Regions from separate parts of the Paenibacillus sp. B-A-8 genome, predicted to be linked through region 4. Evidence: riboswitches for the same ligand, from Rfam matches in the RefSeq annotation. Region 4 holds a riboswitch; each other region holds the start of a gene.

Region 1 (4,517 bases), 590 kb from region 4:
CAGCGGGCGGTCGTACGTACGGAGTCTCTTAATATATCTTTCATAACGTAGAATTATTGGGTATAATTGGAATAACGCTATCCTCAGGAGGTTCATACGTATGAAGAAGAAAATAGTAGGGATTGCAGCTGCAGCGCTGTTGCTCGGAGGATCAATAGGATTTGCAGCAAGCTCGTCAATAATTGGTGCTAAAGTTACTGGACTGTATACGATAAAGCAAGACGGAAAGAAGATTGCGGACGCAGCTATTATAAACGGATCAGCTTACGTACCCGTGCGCACGATATCCGAAGCGACTGGAACGGACCTGACAGTAGAAGGGAAGACAATAATACTGGAGAGTAAAGTAACGGAGAAGCCCGCGGCAATATCTGAGACTGACACAACGGCTGCAGATCGGACAGGAACACCAAAGGCAATCATTGAGGCGGCTAAACTCCGGGAAAGATTAGCAGTGGCAGAATCCAGCGTGCAATTTCTCAAAGAAGCGATCCAACAAGCGGAAGCTACTGCGGCCGATCTAACAAGCACAGCGGACCAAGAAGCTCGCAGAAGCTATATCGCCGATTTGAATAAACGCCTTGTGTACACGGAAACAGAAATTGCGCAGATCAAGGAGCAGCTTGGTGAATAAAGCACTGGTGCATGTTGAACCAAAGCCTCTATATGTTGGATCTGAGATGCACCTACCATAAGCATGATACTATGGCCATCTCTCGGGTGGTCTTTTTGTTATGTACATTTTTCCTTTTAATAGGTTTAATTAATCATATAGTTAAAGGGGATATTACTATGAACTCATTAAGCGCGAACCAGTTAACCGCGGTATTCCGGGAATTCGGAGACCACGCTTTTCTGTATCTTCCGAGGGGATGGATATGATGCGGTGTTTAACGATACGACAGCCTTGGGCAACGTTGATTGCTCTTGGTGAAAAACAGTTCGAAACTCGATCATGGAGAACAGCCTACCGCGGGGGTTGGGTATTCATGCCGGAATGAGGATAGATAAGAAGATATGTGAACAGGAACCATTCAGGTCGATATTGGGGAAGCATGGTTATACAGCAATAAATTTACCAACAGGGGTTATCATTGCGTTAGGTCAACTCACGGGGTGTTATGAGGTTACACCGGAGGTGGACCTAAGGGAATGGATAAAGGGAAATGAATATGATTTTGGTGACTATAGTGAAGGGTGTTTTGCTTGGAAGCTTGAAGATGTTCATCAGTTAAGTCATCCTGTACCGGCTAAGGGCAGATTAAGCTTATGGGAGCATCCAGATCTAGCCTAAACCAAAAATTGATCTTTTTAATGTGATTTTCATGTGAGCATCATCTTATTTTCAGGTTCGGGGTATATATTGAAGACACCAAACACCCCCCAGTGTTTTGTGGTATAAATCTCTTAGGTCTTGCCAACTCCCATGGTAAGGCCTATTTTTTTGTTCGCTAATGGAAATGGGGGGAGGGGCGTAACTTCTTACGCGGCTTTACTTAATCTGATACTGCCCTTCATAGCTCTTAAAAGATGAAATATCCAGCCCGAGATATCTGCGCATATGAATAGCAGCTTGTGCAGCAACGATGTCGTTTAACAGCAGCATTCGTTCATGGTATCCGCGGCATATAAATTTGGCTTCTATCCCTGTGTTGAGCCTGTTCTGCTCATATACCTTGATTCCCCGTTTTCTCATTTCCGAACGAACATCTCTTAGATCTGCTGTAGCTACTGCCGCGGCGGTTCCAAGAACCTCCAGATAGGGGGCGGGCGTTCGTAAATGTGTAGATAAAATGGCGGAGTCCCGTTCGAAAGCTGATAAAATCATCGGAAGCAATAAATAAGATTTCACCAGCATGTTGTCTCTGCTTTCAGCTCTATGCATGAATCTCATCACCTCTAATGGGAACGTATATTCGTATTCTACCCCGATATCCCAAAAATAATCAATGGTATTTCTAAACAGCCAGTCCAATGTGATTAAATTCACAACGAAAATAGAAAGAATAAAATATATTAAAATTGTAATAATAAAAATTAATGATTTAAGCTTATGAAAAGGAGAATTAGGATGAGAGAGGAAGGAAGTCTCCGCCGTGGATTGGTATTTGGTTTGATTTTTAGTATTCCATTATGGATATCGATATTAGGCTATATACAGTTACTTTAAAATTGAATAAAAACTTTTGCGTGAAGCGCCTTTAGGTGCTTTTTTTGTGCTGGTTAATGTGTATGATTATTAAAAGGAATTGATTGACATTTGTGGGGGCGGAGCGCTAAACTATTATTAGTTCGAAAGTATTAAAAGTCATAGACGATTATTTAATAGGATGCTTAAACTGCCGGTTCTATTTTGCAAAGGGTATACATATATAATCATGATAATAGCAAACCGCCCGAAAGGGTGGGACGCAAAGTCCAGGAGTCTAAAGTGTCTTAAGGACACTATGACCGTCCGACTGCCATGAGAAGGGAATTCTACTTCTTTTTTGGCGGTCTTTTTTGTTGTTAGGTCTTTTAGAGTTTCTGGTAATTATTCTGATTAGATATAAATGATAGATTTAGGAGGTGTGCTTTTTGAAAAGAAGAATAAAACCGCTACTCTCACTAGTATTAGCGGGGGCTTTAATGGTAGGCAATGGACTTTCCGGAGGGCATTTGGTAAATGCAGCAGGGGAGGTACCTCCCTATACTCCTACACCTGTGTTAGGTATTGCAGGGAATTTTAATACTTTTATTTTTGGGGATTTCAAACAATCTAATGATCAGGTTCATGGGCGCCTTGCCGCCAAAGGTAACATTACATTGCAGAATTACGGCGTATCCAAGGATAATCCAGGTGGAGATGTTCTTATTGCTGGTAATGACATTACTTTTACTAATGGTACTATTCATGGAGCATCCGTTTATGGTGGTGTTTTTTCCAGCAACGGTGTAGATCTTAAAGAACCAGCGAGAAAAGGAACGCCTATTGATTTTGATGCTGAAGAGCAATTTCTTATCGGACGTTCTAATGAATTCTCTTCACTTACTACAGTTGGAACTTTCAAAAAGGAATATGGGAAAATAACAATTGATGCTCCGGAATCATTTAACGTTCTTAATCTAAGTGCTGCCGATTTCGCTAATGCTAATGGCTTACAGTTTAATATTGCAAATAACGCCACAGTTATCGTTAACGTTAGCGGAAGTTCAGTTGAAATTCCAAGTTTTCAAATATGGGGAGGCAGCCCTAACAAGGTATTATTTAATTTTTATGAAGCTAGCACTGTAAACATAGGAAGTTTAACGATAGAAGGAACTATCCTAGCTCCGCATGCGAAAGTAACTTATAATTCTGGTGAACTGCATGGGACACTGATTGCAAAGGGATTTGCTGGTGGGGTACAGATGCATTGGTATCCATATGGAGGGGAGGAACCACCTCCGACACCAACGCCGACCGTGACACCAACACCAACGCCGACTGTGACGCCAACACCAACACCGACCGTGACGCCAACACCGACGCCGACCGTGACACCGACGCCGACCGTGACACCGACGCCGACTGTGACGCCAACACCGACGCCGACCGTGACACCAACACCAACGCCGACTGTGACGCCAACACCGACGCCGACTGTGACGCCAACACCGACGCCGACTGCGACGCCAACACCGACGCCGACTGTGACACCAACACCGACGCCGACTGTGACACCAACACCGACGCCGACCGTGACACCAACACCGATGCCGACCGTGACACCAACACCAACACCGTCGCCAACACCAACGCCGACCGTGACACCAACGCCGACCGTGACACCAACACCGACGCCGTGCGTGACACCAACGCCGACCGTGACGCCAACACCGACCGTGACACCAACGCCAAAACCAACACCAACGCCGAAGCCAACACCAACGCCGAAGCCAACACCAACGCCGAAGCCAACACCAACGCCGAAGCCAACACCAACGCCGAAACCAACACCAACGCCGAAACCAACACCAACGCCGAAGCCAACACCAACGCCGAAACCAACGCACACACCAAAACCAACACACACACCAACGCCGACTGTGACGCCAACACCAACGCCGACTGTGACGCCGACACCAACGCCGACTGTGACGCCGACACCAACGCCGGACGTGACGCCAACACCGACGCCGACTGTGACGCCAACACCAACGCCGGCCGTGACACCAACGCCGACGCCGGACGTGACGCCAACACCAACGCCGGACGTGACGCCAACACCAACGCCGACTGTGACGCCAACACCAACGCCGGACGTGACGCCGACACCAACGCCGGACGTGACACCAACGCCGACTCCGTCGTCTGAGGCAACACCAACGCCGACTCCGTCGTCTGAAGCAACACCAACGCCGACTCCGTCGTCTGAGGCAACACCAACACCGACTCCGTCGTCTGAAGCAACACCAACGCCGACTCCGTCGTCTGAAGCAACACCAACGCCGACTCCGTCGTCTGAGGTAACACCAACACCGACTCCGTCACCGGT
Region 2 (4,517 bases), 1.3 Mb from region 4:
AAAAAGCTTTAGAAATCCAATCCGTTCCTTTAGCAGAAGGTGTGGAGTTTAGAGAGGACTTTGAATGGCTCAAGCAGAGTGGTTATCAGTTGTTTCAGGGATATTTATTTGGAAAGCCTGATCCTATTCCCAAACAGTGATCCTAAGGAGCATATCTCCGTCTAGAGGATGAGATGGATTTCAGGTCAGAGTCTGAGTACAGGTAAACCCCGGGGTTGTATAATTAAGGTAATTGAGAAGGGGGACGGGATGGATATGAAATGGCATAAGTACATCACGCGCTGGGCGGATTCTAGAGGGTTAGGTGGACGGGAAATTGATTATCAATGGCCGTCTCCATCATTTCCGGTGGTAAGTATTCGCAGCAATTTGGGTCGATACTCAGGTCAGGGGTATGGTTACGGAAGCAAGCCACAAGTGAAGACGGCTGTTGGTTTAATTGCTATTGGAGATGTAGCTATAGGCTTGATATCCATAGGTGCAATAAGCGTCGGTGTACTATCCGTAGGTGCTATATCACTGGGGATGTGGTTAGCGCTCGGAGCGATAGCACTTAGTTGGCTTGGCTTTGCCGCGGGAGCAATTGCGATTGCAGGAGTGGCTGTGGGAGCGATCGCGATAGCCGAAAAAGCATTGGGAGCGATAGCCATAGGCGATACGGCGTTTGGGGCGATAGCCATAGGGCGAATCGCTGGAGGTGCGATAGCTATTGGACAATGGGCATATGGTGTAATCGCTGTTGGAGAGCATGGTTTCGGGTTAATTCCGATCACGGGTGATGTGTGGAATTGGTTCCGGCGTTTGTTTGGGCTAGGAGATTAAGCCGCTAAGCAGTTCTAAAGTATCATTCATAGTCTGGGATAGTTAATAAAAAATATCTATCAGAACAGAAAAACTAATTGCAATTACCTATTCGGATTTCATACCAATTAATCATGCGATCAGATGTAGCGTTATGTTACTCTTTGTAATGTATTCGAAACTTCATAGGCAAACCTATGGAAATGTAGGGACGCAAAGCTATAGGGACTAAGGTTATTATAACTATTGTCAGCCAGCTGCCAAAGAGTGTATTACGCTTTTTGTTAAAATATAAGTGAGTATAAGTTATACACCTATACTTAATGTCTTATATTTCTCGCTTAAACGCGTATCGTCCTTAGAAGGGCGTCGGGGCGTTTATGCTTGTTAAAGTTTAATAAAAATTAAGTCTTAATTTTTATGGACTTTATACGCAATCAAGCTACTCTTTTGGGGTAGTTTTTTTTGTGCCCATTTTTGGGTACTGAAGAGATTCATATTACATCTGGGGGTAGAAAAGATGAAAAAAATGATTGCAATCGCTACATCGGCAGCCATGATAGCCAGTTTTTCGAGCGAGGCAGGTTATGCTTTAGCAAGTGATGTAAGCAAGGTAAGTGTAGTGAACAGCGTAGTACAAAGCAAAGCTGAGCTATTAAGCAGTGCGTCAGTTATTCCGTTTGATCTGTATGGAAAGGCTATCCTTAGCGCTTATAACGATGTTTTTAAAATGAATCCTGCAAATATTAAATCCATCACGAATAATGGTGGCAACTACTCAGGTTCACCAATAGCTAAGGCTATTGATGGCGATATGAGTACGCATTGGGAAACGGGCAAACCGAATAGCTCAACGTTTACGAACGAGGTTGTCTTTGTTTTTAATGAGTCCACGGAATTAAATAGAATCGTATATGCTGCAAGACAATCCGGTGCAAAGGGTAAGGGGTTTGCTCAGGAATTTGATATTTATGGCTCAACTACGGATGCAGGCGATTTTACACTAATATCCTCTGGAGAATATAAAGGCGGAGCAGGAGATGTTGTGGAGATTGAGTTTGCACCTACAGCTTTCAAGAGACTTAAATTTGTCTACAAAAAAGCTAATCAGGATTGGGCGAGTGCAGCAGAGTTTTCTTTTTACAAAGAAGATACCGTATCCGCTAAAATGAAAAATTTATTTACAGATGATACCTTGAGTCAAGTTAGCGCAGCATTTAATACGGTGGAGAAATTAACGGCTTTAGAACAAGAAGTGCAGTTACATCCACTGTACACGCAGTTTCAAGCAGATATAGAGAATGCAAAGGTGCTTCTGGAAAACCATCAAGTAGAGGAAACGGCAGCTAAGGTTTCGAAGTTAAAGGGGTATGGCACAGCATATGAAAATGCCTATAGCGAAGCTTACAGAATGCCAAACTCAAACGTATCAAAAGTAACGGTGAATGGTGGAAGCTACCCAGGTACGAAACCGGAATACATGCTCGATGATCTGCCGAATACACATTGGGAAACGAACAAAAATAATGACGACAGCTTCACGAATGAAGTCGTGTTTGAATTAGCACAGGCCAAAGTATTAGACAGAGTGGCTTTCCTGGCTAGAGATAATCGCAAAGGGTTCCCAGAAGCTTTTGAAATCTATGCATCAGAGACGAGTAAGGGAGAGACCTTTCAGCTCGTATCTAGCGGAACCGCGACTAGTACGAACGACTTTCTGGAGTTTAAATTCGAGCCTACGAAGTTTAAAAGATTGAAATTCAAGTTCACAAAAGCCAATATTAACAGACCTTTTGCGGCTGAATTTAGATTTTATACAGAGGATAAAGTAAGCGAAGCTGTGAATGGTATTTTCACAGATGGAACGATGAGTGCGGTTGTTCCTGCTTATAATAGCGCCAATGCAATCAATGAATTAGAAGAGGCGGCAAAAGTACATCCGCTCTATCCAATCCTTAAAGACTCATTGGATTTGGCTAAGAAGCTAGTAAATGGTGAAGTTCAAACCGAAGGCACCATTATTGAGGCTGAACAGCGTGGAGATATGAAAAAGCATGCACAGCAAAACCTGAGAATTGGTTTCGGTACGAACAACCAACCTACGGGACTCGTTGCAATGCCTGGAGATACAATCAATGTTTATGTAGATGCAGCTTCTACTGATAAATTGCCTGCAATAGTATTTTCGCAACAAGAGGCGGCTTGGAATGTTTGGGCTAGAAGCGTGCAATTACGTCCTGGTAAAAACACTATAACCGTTCCTGAGTTCGCGACGAATAGTTATTATGCACATGATGTGACTAAGGGCGGTACAGTATATATCGTCAATCCATATACAGCTGAGCAACAAGGAAAAGCACCTTTGATCCGGTTCGAGGGGCTTACGAAGATCCCTATGATGACAAAGACCACAGATCCAGAACAATTCAAAGCCTTCCTAACCACCTACAAACAAAAAATAGATGAAGATAAGGCAGCACATCCGAATGTTCAAGATCGCAAACTTATTGATGTAGTAGAAATGGTCAGCGATCATGTTATTTTTACAGGAACGGCTACAGAAGCGTATAACAAGTTTATTACACAAGAAAACAATCCACTGAATACCGTAACCGGCTATGATACTTGGATGAAGACGATCTTTGACTTCTATGGCTTGGATGGCAGTAGCGAGATTCATGATGCCAAGCTAATTCGTGAAAATATTCGATTGATGCAGCCTTATGGTGCAATGTATGCCGCGGGAGATCATACTGGGATACAAATTGGGACCGTAGCGACGATGTTGGGTGATTTTAACAAAGTCTATCCAGGTTGGGGATTGAATCATGAAATTGGGCATCGCTTGGCTATGGGTGAACGGGAATATGGTGAAGTAACTAATAATATGGTGTCTATGTTGATGTCAGTCTATGCGGATTCTATGGATACTCGTATTCCTTTTGAGAGTGATATTTATAAATATGTCCTCGAAGAAAATAAAGTGGTTATGAATCAGCAGGGCTTATTTGCACAGCTCGGTGCCTACTGGCAGTTGGAATTGGCGCACCCGGGTTACTGGACCGAACTGACAAAGCTGTACCGCGAGCGAAAGGTATCCCTTCCTAACGGTGACAATTCCAAGCAACAGTATTTAGTAGAGTTCTCCTCCGAAGTGCTGGGACTGGATTTAAGCAGCTATTTTGCCAGACATGGCTTCACTGTGAATCCAGAAACGAAAGAGAAGCTGGCTAAATATCTAGCACCGAAAAAGCTATGGTATTTAAATAACTCGGTGGTTCATTATGAGGGAACAGGAATAGCAGATAAGAATGTTGCGATAAAGGTTAATATCACGCCTAACACTACTTCTAAATCGAACACATTAAGCTTCAGTATGGATAAGGATCTTAAGAAAGATTTCTTAGGTTATGAGGTGTATAGAGACGATAAGTTAGTAGGGTTTACTGGGACTGACCAGTTCGTGGACACGAATGTAGATAGCAGCATCAATTATACGTACAAGATCGTTGGTTATGATAAGAAGCTGAGCCCACTGAAGCCGGTACAGGTTAAAGCCTTCAAGCCAGCGTTATCTGTTGAAGATCAAATCACGTTAAAGCTTAATCAAGCTTTTGATCCGATGAGCTATGTAAAAGCGACTAACTATCAAGGAAACGATATTACTGCTAATGTCACCCTGAAAGCAAATACCGTTAATGTAACGCAAAAAGGCG
Region 3 (4,517 bases), 710 kb from region 4:
TGACCTGCATTAGCGAAATCGCCATATTGTGCTTCCCAGATCACGAAGGTTTCCGGTGCGAACACGTTATAACCATATTCAAAGCCTAATACCGATGCTTCTGACAGCGGACTGTTGTATACCCCAAAGGAAGCGCGGGAATTACTCAGCTGATGAAGCGGAGAGAACAATTCCCCAGTCTTACTGTCGTGCAGCACTAGATGTCGATGAGCGAAGGTTCCGCGCTGAGCATCCTGGCCGCTCAGGCGAATTGGCGTACCATCTTTTAGAATGGTAGCGAAGGCGAGAGACTCAGCAAGTGCCCAGTCGACCTTCTCACCTTCATTCAGTGCATCCTTACGGCGTTGCAGAATTCGTTCCAGCTTCGGATAGACTTGGAATCCTTCTGGCACAGTCAGCAGTTCACGATTGATCTCCTGCAGACTGGAGATAGATAATGCTGTTGAGCCTGGCGCAGCGTGTTCCGCTTCTAAAGGAATGAAGGCTTTTGGTTCTTTTTTCTTGTGATTGCCTTCCTTCATACTATCATACGCACGTTGCAAAACGCTTTCTGCAGCAGCATTCATCTCTTTAACATCGTCAGCTGTAAGAATCTTTTCACGCTGTAGTCGCTCAGCATAAACCTTGTAGACGGTTGGATGTTTACGCACCTTACTGTAAACAATAGGCTGTGTAGTATCAGGATCATCCATTTCGTTATGACCATGACGGCGGTAGCCGATGAGATCAATCACGAAATCCTTTTTAAATTGGTGGCGATATGCGCTAGCTAAACGGACAGCTGCTACACAGGCTTCCGGATCATCAGCGTTGACATGGACAATCGGGATTTCATACCCTTTGGCGATATCACTGGCATAATGCGTAGAACGGGAGTCTTCACTTTCGGTCGTAAAGCCGATCCGGTTATTAACAATGATATGGATCGTTCCACCATTCTGATAACCTTGAAGTTTGCCGATATTAAGTGTTTCTGCAACAATCCCTTCACCCGGAAAAGCAGCATCGCCATGCATTAGCACTGCTATAGCTTTACTGGTATCAATCTTAGGCAGCCCGGCAGTGCTCCGATCCTCTTGAGCGGCACGAGTGAAACCTTCCACGACAGGATTGACGAATTCCAAGTGACTTGGATTGTTCGCTAGTGTTATTCTTGTGCGTACGGTTTCTCCTTCACGGACAGCGCGGTCTGCACCGAGATGGTATTTCACATCACCCGTCCAGCCATAGTTAATTCCTGTAGAGCCTTCGGAAGGGAAGAGCTCCTTGTTTGGAGAATGATGAAACTCTGAAAATATAATATCATAAGGTTTGCCTAAAATATGTGCGAGAACGTTGAGACGGCCGCGGTGCGCCATACCCATCAGAATATGCTCTGCACCGTCATGCGCAGCAGCGCGTACGATTTCATCGAGCATCGGCACAAGAGCGTCGTTGCCTTCCAAGCTGAAACGTTTCTGACCCACAAAGGTCTTGTGGAGGAAGGTTTCGAATTGCTCTACTTGAATTAGGCGGTTCAGTAGTTCTTTGCGTTCTGAATTATTTAAAGGTGCTGGTGAGCTAGTGGATTCTGCCTGTCTATTCAGCCATTGCAATTCTTTTTCCTCATGCACATGCCCGAATTCATAGGCGATAGTTTTGGTATATGCCTGACGCATACGCTGAACAGCATCCCATCCGGTATGCACGTCATTTGGTGCATTCTCCCAAATGAGTGTGGCAGGTAATGCGATCAGATCCTCACGGGTCAGCCCATAGGTTTCAAGTTCGAGATATTTAGCCATGGGATTGTGGTCCCGCTCAAGCGGATCAATTTCAGCGGCCATATGGCCATATATACGAATATTAGCGATTAACTTGGAAGCTCTTACTGCTTTTCTAAGCCATTCGGTGTCTCCCGAAATGCGAGGCTGTGGAGCCGGTTCGCTATCCGGTGTTAATGGTGGGGGACCCGAATTTGTAAAAAGTTCGCGATAATTATTCTCTACGGTGGTTGGGTCTTTCACAAATTGCTCGTATCTTTCTTGAATGTAGCCTAAATTGGGTCCATAATACTTACTCCAAATGGATTCGTTATAGGGCTCTTTGGCTGCCATGAATACATCCTCCTCAACGGATGAACTCCATACGTGACATTTTGTGTCAATGCTTGTAGGAGCTGTGATGATTGCGGTTTCATTCCTCATCTTATTGTGCTACTTTCCACACATGTAATCAATTCATTCTTTCGTCTAATACGTTCGCAAAATGGTATGGGTTAGCTTATTCTACTAAATAAAGAGTTGTTCTTTTTTATTACCCATTCTAAAGGCCTACTAAAATGATTCTATTATCCTTAATTTTAACTAAATAGGGAATGGGACATTATTATATTGGCTTATATAATTTTATGAATAAGACGAGTATCGCGATAATAGGACAGGAAATTCTATAAAAGAACTTCTATTTTTTGTTTTTTAATGGAAAAACTAATCAGAAATCGACACACTTTTTCACTTTAGTATAGTATAATGTTATTGCAGTTAGCGTTTTTCATATATTTCAAAGTAGATCCTTTCACGTAAAGGGTCCAGTAAAAGGTAAACTTGCCGAAAGGCAGGGGCACAAAGTCGCGGGTCTAAGGTAGAAATACTATGACAGCCGGATTGCCTGGGGACGTAAAATCTTAGGAGGAGATTTTTTGGACAAGTCCAACCAGGGAAGCAACAGAGAACAGCAGGTCATTGATCTAGACGTAGAGTGGGTCCATTTATTATTAGCAGCTAAGAAGGCTGGCATAAAGGCAGATGAAATTCGTCGCTTCTTTCATGAGAAGACTGTGCAAGCCGTGCAGTAATACATTCAGAGCATTACATATCAAATGAGCACAGCGATAACTCGCTGTGCTTTTTTTCTTTATATAAGAAGCTATAAGTTTCAGATGACACACTGTCCTTATATTCTAGTAGAATATAAAACGCCTTCGCAGTCCATATAGGAGAACGAAGGCGCTTATGCTTGATAGTATGAGTAGAAGAGGATCTTATCAGATCAGATGGAAGGATTAATCCTTCTGATCCAGGCGCCATTTCTGGTAGTCCAGAAACTCCTTGAATTCGCGTTTGCTTATGCCTGAGGCCATAGCTTCCTGCACCAATCGGAACCATTCCGAATCTAAAGGTGATTCCTCAGCATCATTAGGTTCTCCATAGAGCAAAGCGTGGATGGATACCTGAAGCGCGTCGGCGATCTTTTCGATAAATTGGATTGAAGGATTGGATTGGATGTTTCTCTCCACATTGCTAAGATACGACTTAGCAACATCCGCTCTGTCCGCAAGCTCAGATAGGGACAATCCCTTTTCTAGGCGGAGATGCTGGATACGTTGGCCCATATTTTGTGGCACTATGCTGACGCCCCTCCGTAATTTTTGTTATTAGTATAGCAAATATCAATAAATTCGACAAAGATTATTGTAAAGAAAAAAGCAGCATCTACTTATCCGCTTTCCGGAATAAGAATCTGCTGCTCTTCGAATGGAAGACTTATTAGATTATTTAGCGGATCCAGCAGTTTGCTTACCTACGAAATCCCAAGTCAGAGTTAATGAATCTTTTTGGAAGTAGTTTTGCTCTTGGCCGTTATCAACAAATTCGAATTGAACGGTGAAGCTATCATTTGTGCCGGCCTTAATTCCAGATGCTTCGCTAGTACCCCAGATTGCATCAAGTCCAGTGTTTTTTACGAGATCCGGTGTCTGAGTCTTCAAATCGGCCAGGGTAGTTTCCCAAACTACTTTCTCTTCACTACCAGGTAAGATGCCGCTTTTATCTTTATTCACCAGGAATTTAACTTTGATGAATTTTGCCAAATCGTTAGCGCCGTTGTTACCACCTACATCATTAATAGAGGTAGCTGTTTTGAGGAGGATCGAACCGATATCAAGTGTACCGTCATTTTTTAGTTTGAAGTCTCTTTTGATCGTATCGCCTGGCTTCAGATCCTTCAAATCAACGATAACAGAAGGATCAGAGTTCAAATCCAGTGTACCTGCTGCGAATGTAGCGGTGCTTTGTGCAGTGTCGCTAAAGTAAGCGAAAGTTCCTCCACCAATCAATGATAAACCCAGTGCTGCAGATGCTACGCCAAGACCCAATGTTTTTTTGATACCCATAATTAAAATTCCTCCTCGGTTTTTGTGGTTTTTTTATAAAAGTTATATATTGTAACTTCCGGTTCGTAAGCGGAAGCGGACAATCAACGAATTACTGTATTTCAGTTGGAGGTGGAGAGGTGGGCAGTATAGCCGCATTTTTCTTTTCGAGTGCAGCTACAGCCTTCCATGATGAATACAGGGCATAGAGCAGGAGCATCAAGCCTGGTACGATCATGAGCACAACACTTCCAGCTTTGGAAACTGCGAAATTCATAGCGTAACCTACATAAGGTACGGTGACCCCTGCATACTCAGCTACAACATTCGTGGAACTGGTAGGGTTCATATCAGGCGCATCATTGTTATCGCCTTTCGTGCGATA
Region 4 (4,517 bases):
CGCTGGTGGCTGAAGGGGCTACGGTTAAACTGTATGATCCAATCGCAGCTACAAATTTTAGGCAGCAATATGATCATCCGCAGCTTCGTTGGTGCAATCTGCCAGAGGAAGCGGCTGAGGGCAGCGATGCCGTATGCCTGCTTACCGATTGGAGCCTACTCAAGGACATTGATCTGCATCAGCTGGCGAAAAGCATGCGTAATGGGGTGCTGATCGATGGACGCAATGTGTATTCCAAGGAGCAAATCGAGGGTACCGGCCTCGTTTATCATTCTGTCGGCCGCCCGCAGATGGGTGGATTGAGCGGTTATTCTGCTAGTGTGGCTGGAGCGGTTTAATCTATATATATTGAACTTGAGATTTTTGTGTTAAGTGTCAGTCGCAACTGCGGTGAATGTTTGGACTTCCAGCCGCTGTTGTCTGCAGATTTCCTGATTCTAACCGCTAATAGCTGTAGAAATCCGGAAAAGCTTATGCTTACGAAGTGAGCTTTCCTACGGAAAGCTTTTAGGCGGACGCTATCGCTCTTACAGTTCCAAAATTCCCCTCCGTCACTCCATTCCCTTATCTTAAGTTTCTAAGCAATTTATAAAGTTAGGTACTCTGATTGTTTATCGCAGTAGCAGATAACCTTGTTGTTGTAGTAGTACTTGCGTTGGCTGCTGCCTCCATAGGAGCAGAAGCCAATCTTTAGAAAAACGTGCTTGCTTCCGGCTGGCACAGCTCGGTGCAGCACGGATTAGAATTAAGAAGCAGTTGGTTAGGTAAAGAACGGAAAGGGAATTTGGAACTGTAGAAACGGAGTGTTCGCCCGAAAGATTTCCGTAGGAAAGCTAGCTTCGAAAGCATATGCTATCCTCGGATTTCTACCGCTGGCGGCGGTTCAAATCAGGAAATCTGAGGATAACAGCGATCGGAAGTCCAAAATCCCTTGGAGTGGTTCATACCTAATAAATTTTTTTAAAATGCATCCGCTCGAACTAAGGCTAAGCGGAAGCTATACGTTTTGATAACAATTCAATTATGCTCGATTTCCATATATTAAGGAGGGTTCATTCTATGAAAATGGTACTTCTATCAGGCGGTTCAGGTAAACGGTTATGGCCGTTGTCCAACGACTCACGTTCAAAGCAATTTCTAAAGGTACTTGAAAGCCCTCAAGGTGAACCAGAATCCATGGTACAACGTGTCTGGAGACAGCTGGAGGAAGCGGGAATGGCAGAATCATCTTATCTGGCCACCGGCCGCGGCCAAGTAGAAATGATACAAAGCCAACTGGGAAGTCATGTGCCGATTATCGTTGAACCGGAGCGTCGGGATACTTTTCCGGCTATCGCCTTAACAGCTACCTATCTTTATTCGGTTGCAGGTGTTTCTCCAGCGGAGACGGTAGCGATTTTGCCTGTTGACCCTTATGTAGAAGCATCCTTTTTCGATACCATAGCTATGCTTGAAGGGACTATGCTAGAAAGTGGAGCAAATCTGGCTCTAATGGGTGTTATTCCTGAACACGCCTCAGAGAAATACGGATATATCATTCCTACCACCGAAGAGGCGGGGGAGAACGGTTTTATGAAGGTGAGTCACTTTCAAGAGAAGCCAGACCGCATACAAGCAGAACAGCTTATCGAGCAAAATGCATTGTGGAATTGCGGAGTATTTGCCTTCCGTCTAGGGTACTTGTTAGATATTTTGCAGCGTAAAGGGTTGCCTTTAGGATATGAAGAATTGCAGAAGCAATATAAGCTATTGTCTTCCATCAGCTTTGATTATGAAGTGGTGGAGAAAGAAGAACATATTGTGGTACAGCCGTATGATGGATTCTGGAAGGATCTTGGAACGTGGAATACGCTAACAGAGGAAATGAGCAGCAAGCATGTAGGCAAGGGTTTTGTGACGGCGGATTCTGAGGGGACTTGCTTGATTAATGAGCTGGATATTCCAATTACGGTAATTGGTGCGAAGGATCTGATCATCGCGGCTAGCCCGGATGGGATTCTAGTTACCCATAAAGCCGAGAGTCCACGGATTAAAGAAGTGCTGAAGACCTTTGAACAGAGACCGATGTACGAGGAACGCCGCTGGGGCCATTACAAAGTTATTGATTATGTGAAATATGACGAGGGCAATGAAGTGCTGACTAAACGGATTTTTATATCCGAGGGGAATAATATCAGCTATCAGTTACATCGCAAACGTAGTGAAATTTGGACAATCGTCAGCGGCGAAGCAAGTATTGTGCTGAATGAGAAAAAACATAATGTGAAGGCTGGGGACGTGGTACGTATACCGGAAGGAACGAAGCACGCAATCCTTGCTTTGACGGATGTTGAGTTTATAGAGGTACAGACGGGTTCTGAATTAGTAGAAGAAGATAATATTCGTATTACTTTAGACTGGAATGATATAGAACTACAACAATTCATTTCATAGGTCTAACCTATCTATTTAACCAATTCGGAATTTCTTAAAACAGGTAAATTGACTCAATTATCAAAAAAAGTCATAAAAACACTAAATATATCATTAATTGTCGTCGATACTTACGGTAAGAGAGATTATTTCTCTTAAATTGAAAAGGCAAACCTATCGAAAGGTAGGGACGCAAAGCTATAGGGCCTTCGAAAGAGTGGCAGCCTGGCTACCGAAAGGGAGATTATTTTGAAAGCTTACCGTACGTATCGATTGTTTGGTGCATTTCTGTCACTCGTCCTGTTTCTGACTGCACTTCCGCTTACTGTTGGAATTTCGCCGTCTGTTGTCATAGCTGCTTCAAATTCTGGAACGCCAGTTACCCCAGGAGCCTCACCTGAAGCCGTAAAGCTGCTTAACTATTTTTACTCAATCTCAGGAAAAGGAATCCTTGCTGGCCAACATGACTATTTAGAAAGTCCAGATGAAATTAACAATATGCTGAAGGGAACCAGCGGACAGTATGCAGCTCTTCACGGTTATGAAATGGGTGCGATCAGTGGCCAGTCTGAAGGAACGATGTCCTGGCAGCGTAAAAATGTGGTAAACAGCGCCATCAACTGGAATAAAGCGGGCGGAATCGTAGCTATGACTTTTCATGCTAACCTGCCGGGCACCTCTTATGACTGGGATAATGTTAAAAAAACGCTTAGCCAAAGTGAATTCGATAGTTACGTTACACCGGGTACCAAGCAATATAACAGTCTGATTGCTGAACTTGATAAGGTGGCAGTATCTCTAAAAAGCTTGCGAGATGCGAACGTCCCGGTACTTTGGAGACCCTATCATGAAATGAACGGGAACTGGTTCTGGTGGGGGAAGAAAAATAACTTTTCTAAACTTTGGAATATTATGTATGACCGTTTTGTTAACGTTCATAAATTAAATAATTTGCTATGGGTATGGAGTCCGAATGCTCCCAATGTTTGGTCAGATCCGTATGCGTTAACTTATCCAGGAGCTGATAAAGTAGATATCCTGGCAGCAGACATATACGAAAATGATTACCAGCAAAAATACTATGATAGCTTGTTGAGTCTAGCCGCGGGCAAACCGATTGCGATCGGGGAAAATGGTGAAATGCCTAATCTGGAGAAGCTTCAACAATCACAAAGTAAATGGACTTATATGATGAGCTGGGGAAAAATGCTTTATGAGAATAACAGTGCAGATACAATCAAAACTTTTATGAATAGCAGCTATACCCTGACTAGAGATAAATTAAATAATAGCTTGGTACCCACACCTAGCGCCGCACCGGCACCTCCCGAAGAAGAGGGAGAGGCAGCAATTCCTCTCGCGAAGGGGCTTGCAGGAGAGTATTACAACAACATGCAGCTATCGGGAGCAGCAGCTCTTATTAGAACCGATGCAATAATCGATTTCAATTGGCGGCAAGGATCGCCGGATGCCGCCCTTGGGATTGATCGTTTCTCCATACGTTGGAGCGGTAAAGTTAAGCCCTTATATGATGAACAATATACATTTTACACTACATCAGATGATGGCATCCGTGTCTGGGTGAATGGGGAATCTGTGATTGATAGTTGGACGAAGCAAAGTGGCACTGAGCGTAAGGGCAATATTACGCTGAAGGCTGGTCAGCTATATGATATCAAGGTGGAGTATTACGAAAATGAAGGCGATGCGAGAGTCCGCTTGATGTGGGAAAGTGCTAGTCAAGTTAAAGAGACAGTTCCAGCAAGTGCGCTTTTTCTTCCGGATGTCTCCTGATTGATGAAAATTAAAGGTCGATCCTTAGTAGCTCTGCGTTATTGCAGAGCTACTAAGCTATAGTCCTCATTAGGTCAGAAGACGATTGTCCGATAACAGGTATGTTTATTTATTACCTGTGGAGGCAGTACAGCTACCGAAAGGAGGATTTATTTGCGTAAATATTATAAGCAAAACAGATTGTTGTTTACTATATTACCGGTGTTTATTATTTTTTCCTTGCTGCCTTGGGGAGAGGTTAAGAGTCTTCCGAAGGCTATGAGTGTTTCTTCCTCTCTTCCCCCGGCTATACCAAGCAATCCATCAGCTTC

Evidence for each region. Region 4 has a riboswitch for cyclic di-GMP ahead of ACN6MV_RS05015 (glycosyl hydrolase). Riboswitches for the same ligand answer to the same signal wherever they lie in the genome.
Region 1: linked by a shared signal. The riboswitch ahead of ACN6MV_RS02420 (choice-of-anchor A family protein) and the one ahead of ACN6MV_RS05015 (glycosyl hydrolase) in region 4 are both predicted to bind cyclic di-GMP.
Region 2: linked by a shared signal. The riboswitch ahead of ACN6MV_RS30450 (NPCBM/NEW2 domain-containing protein) and the one ahead of ACN6MV_RS05015 (glycosyl hydrolase) in region 4 are both predicted to bind cyclic di-GMP.
Region 3: linked by a shared signal. The riboswitch ahead of ACN6MV_RS01875 (anti-repressor SinI family protein) and the one ahead of ACN6MV_RS05015 (glycosyl hydrolase) in region 4 are both predicted to bind cyclic di-GMP.

The regions. Positions count from the first base shown of each region.
Region 1 is NZ_CP183882.1:532,201-536,717, forward strand. It holds gene ACN6MV_RS02405 (hypothetical protein) at 101-634, shown strand; gene ACN6MV_RS02410 (2-oxoglutarate dehydrogenase E1) at 956-1,294, shown strand; gene ACN6MV_RS02415 (hypothetical protein) at 1,493-1,885, opposite strand; cyclic di-GMP riboswitch class I at 2,377-2,467, shown strand; gene ACN6MV_RS02420 (choice-of-anchor A family protein) at 2,578-4,517, shown strand, end outside.
Region 2 is NZ_CP183882.1:6,753,246-6,757,762, reverse strand. It holds gene ACN6MV_RS30460 (EAL domain-containing protein) at 1-140, shown strand, start outside; gene ACN6MV_RS30455 (hypothetical protein) at 250-822, shown strand; cyclic di-GMP riboswitch class I at 980-1,066, shown strand; gene ACN6MV_RS30450 (NPCBM/NEW2 domain-containing protein) at 1,322-4,517, shown strand, end outside.
Region 3 is NZ_CP183882.1:413,715-418,231, forward strand. It holds gene ACN6MV_RS01870 (2-oxoglutarate dehydrogenase E1 component) at 1-2,096, opposite strand, end outside; cyclic di-GMP riboswitch class I at 2,569-2,653, shown strand; gene ACN6MV_RS01875 (anti-repressor SinI family protein) at 2,681-2,836, shown strand; gene ACN6MV_RS01880 (helix-turn-helix domain-containing protein) at 3,044-3,373, opposite strand; gene ACN6MV_RS01885 (TasA family protein) at 3,533-4,153, opposite strand; gene sipW (signal peptidase I SipW) at 4,245-4,517, opposite strand, start outside.
Region 4 is NZ_CP183882.1:1,123,199-1,127,715, forward strand. It holds gene ACN6MV_RS05005 (UDP-glucose dehydrogenase family protein) at 1-338, shown strand, start outside; gene ACN6MV_RS05010 (sugar phosphate nucleotidyltransferase) at 1,060-2,433, shown strand; cyclic di-GMP riboswitch class I at 2,570-2,649, shown strand; gene ACN6MV_RS05015 (glycosyl hydrolase) at 2,662-4,206, shown strand; gene ACN6MV_RS05020 (glycosyl hydrolase) at 4,360-4,517, shown strand, end outside.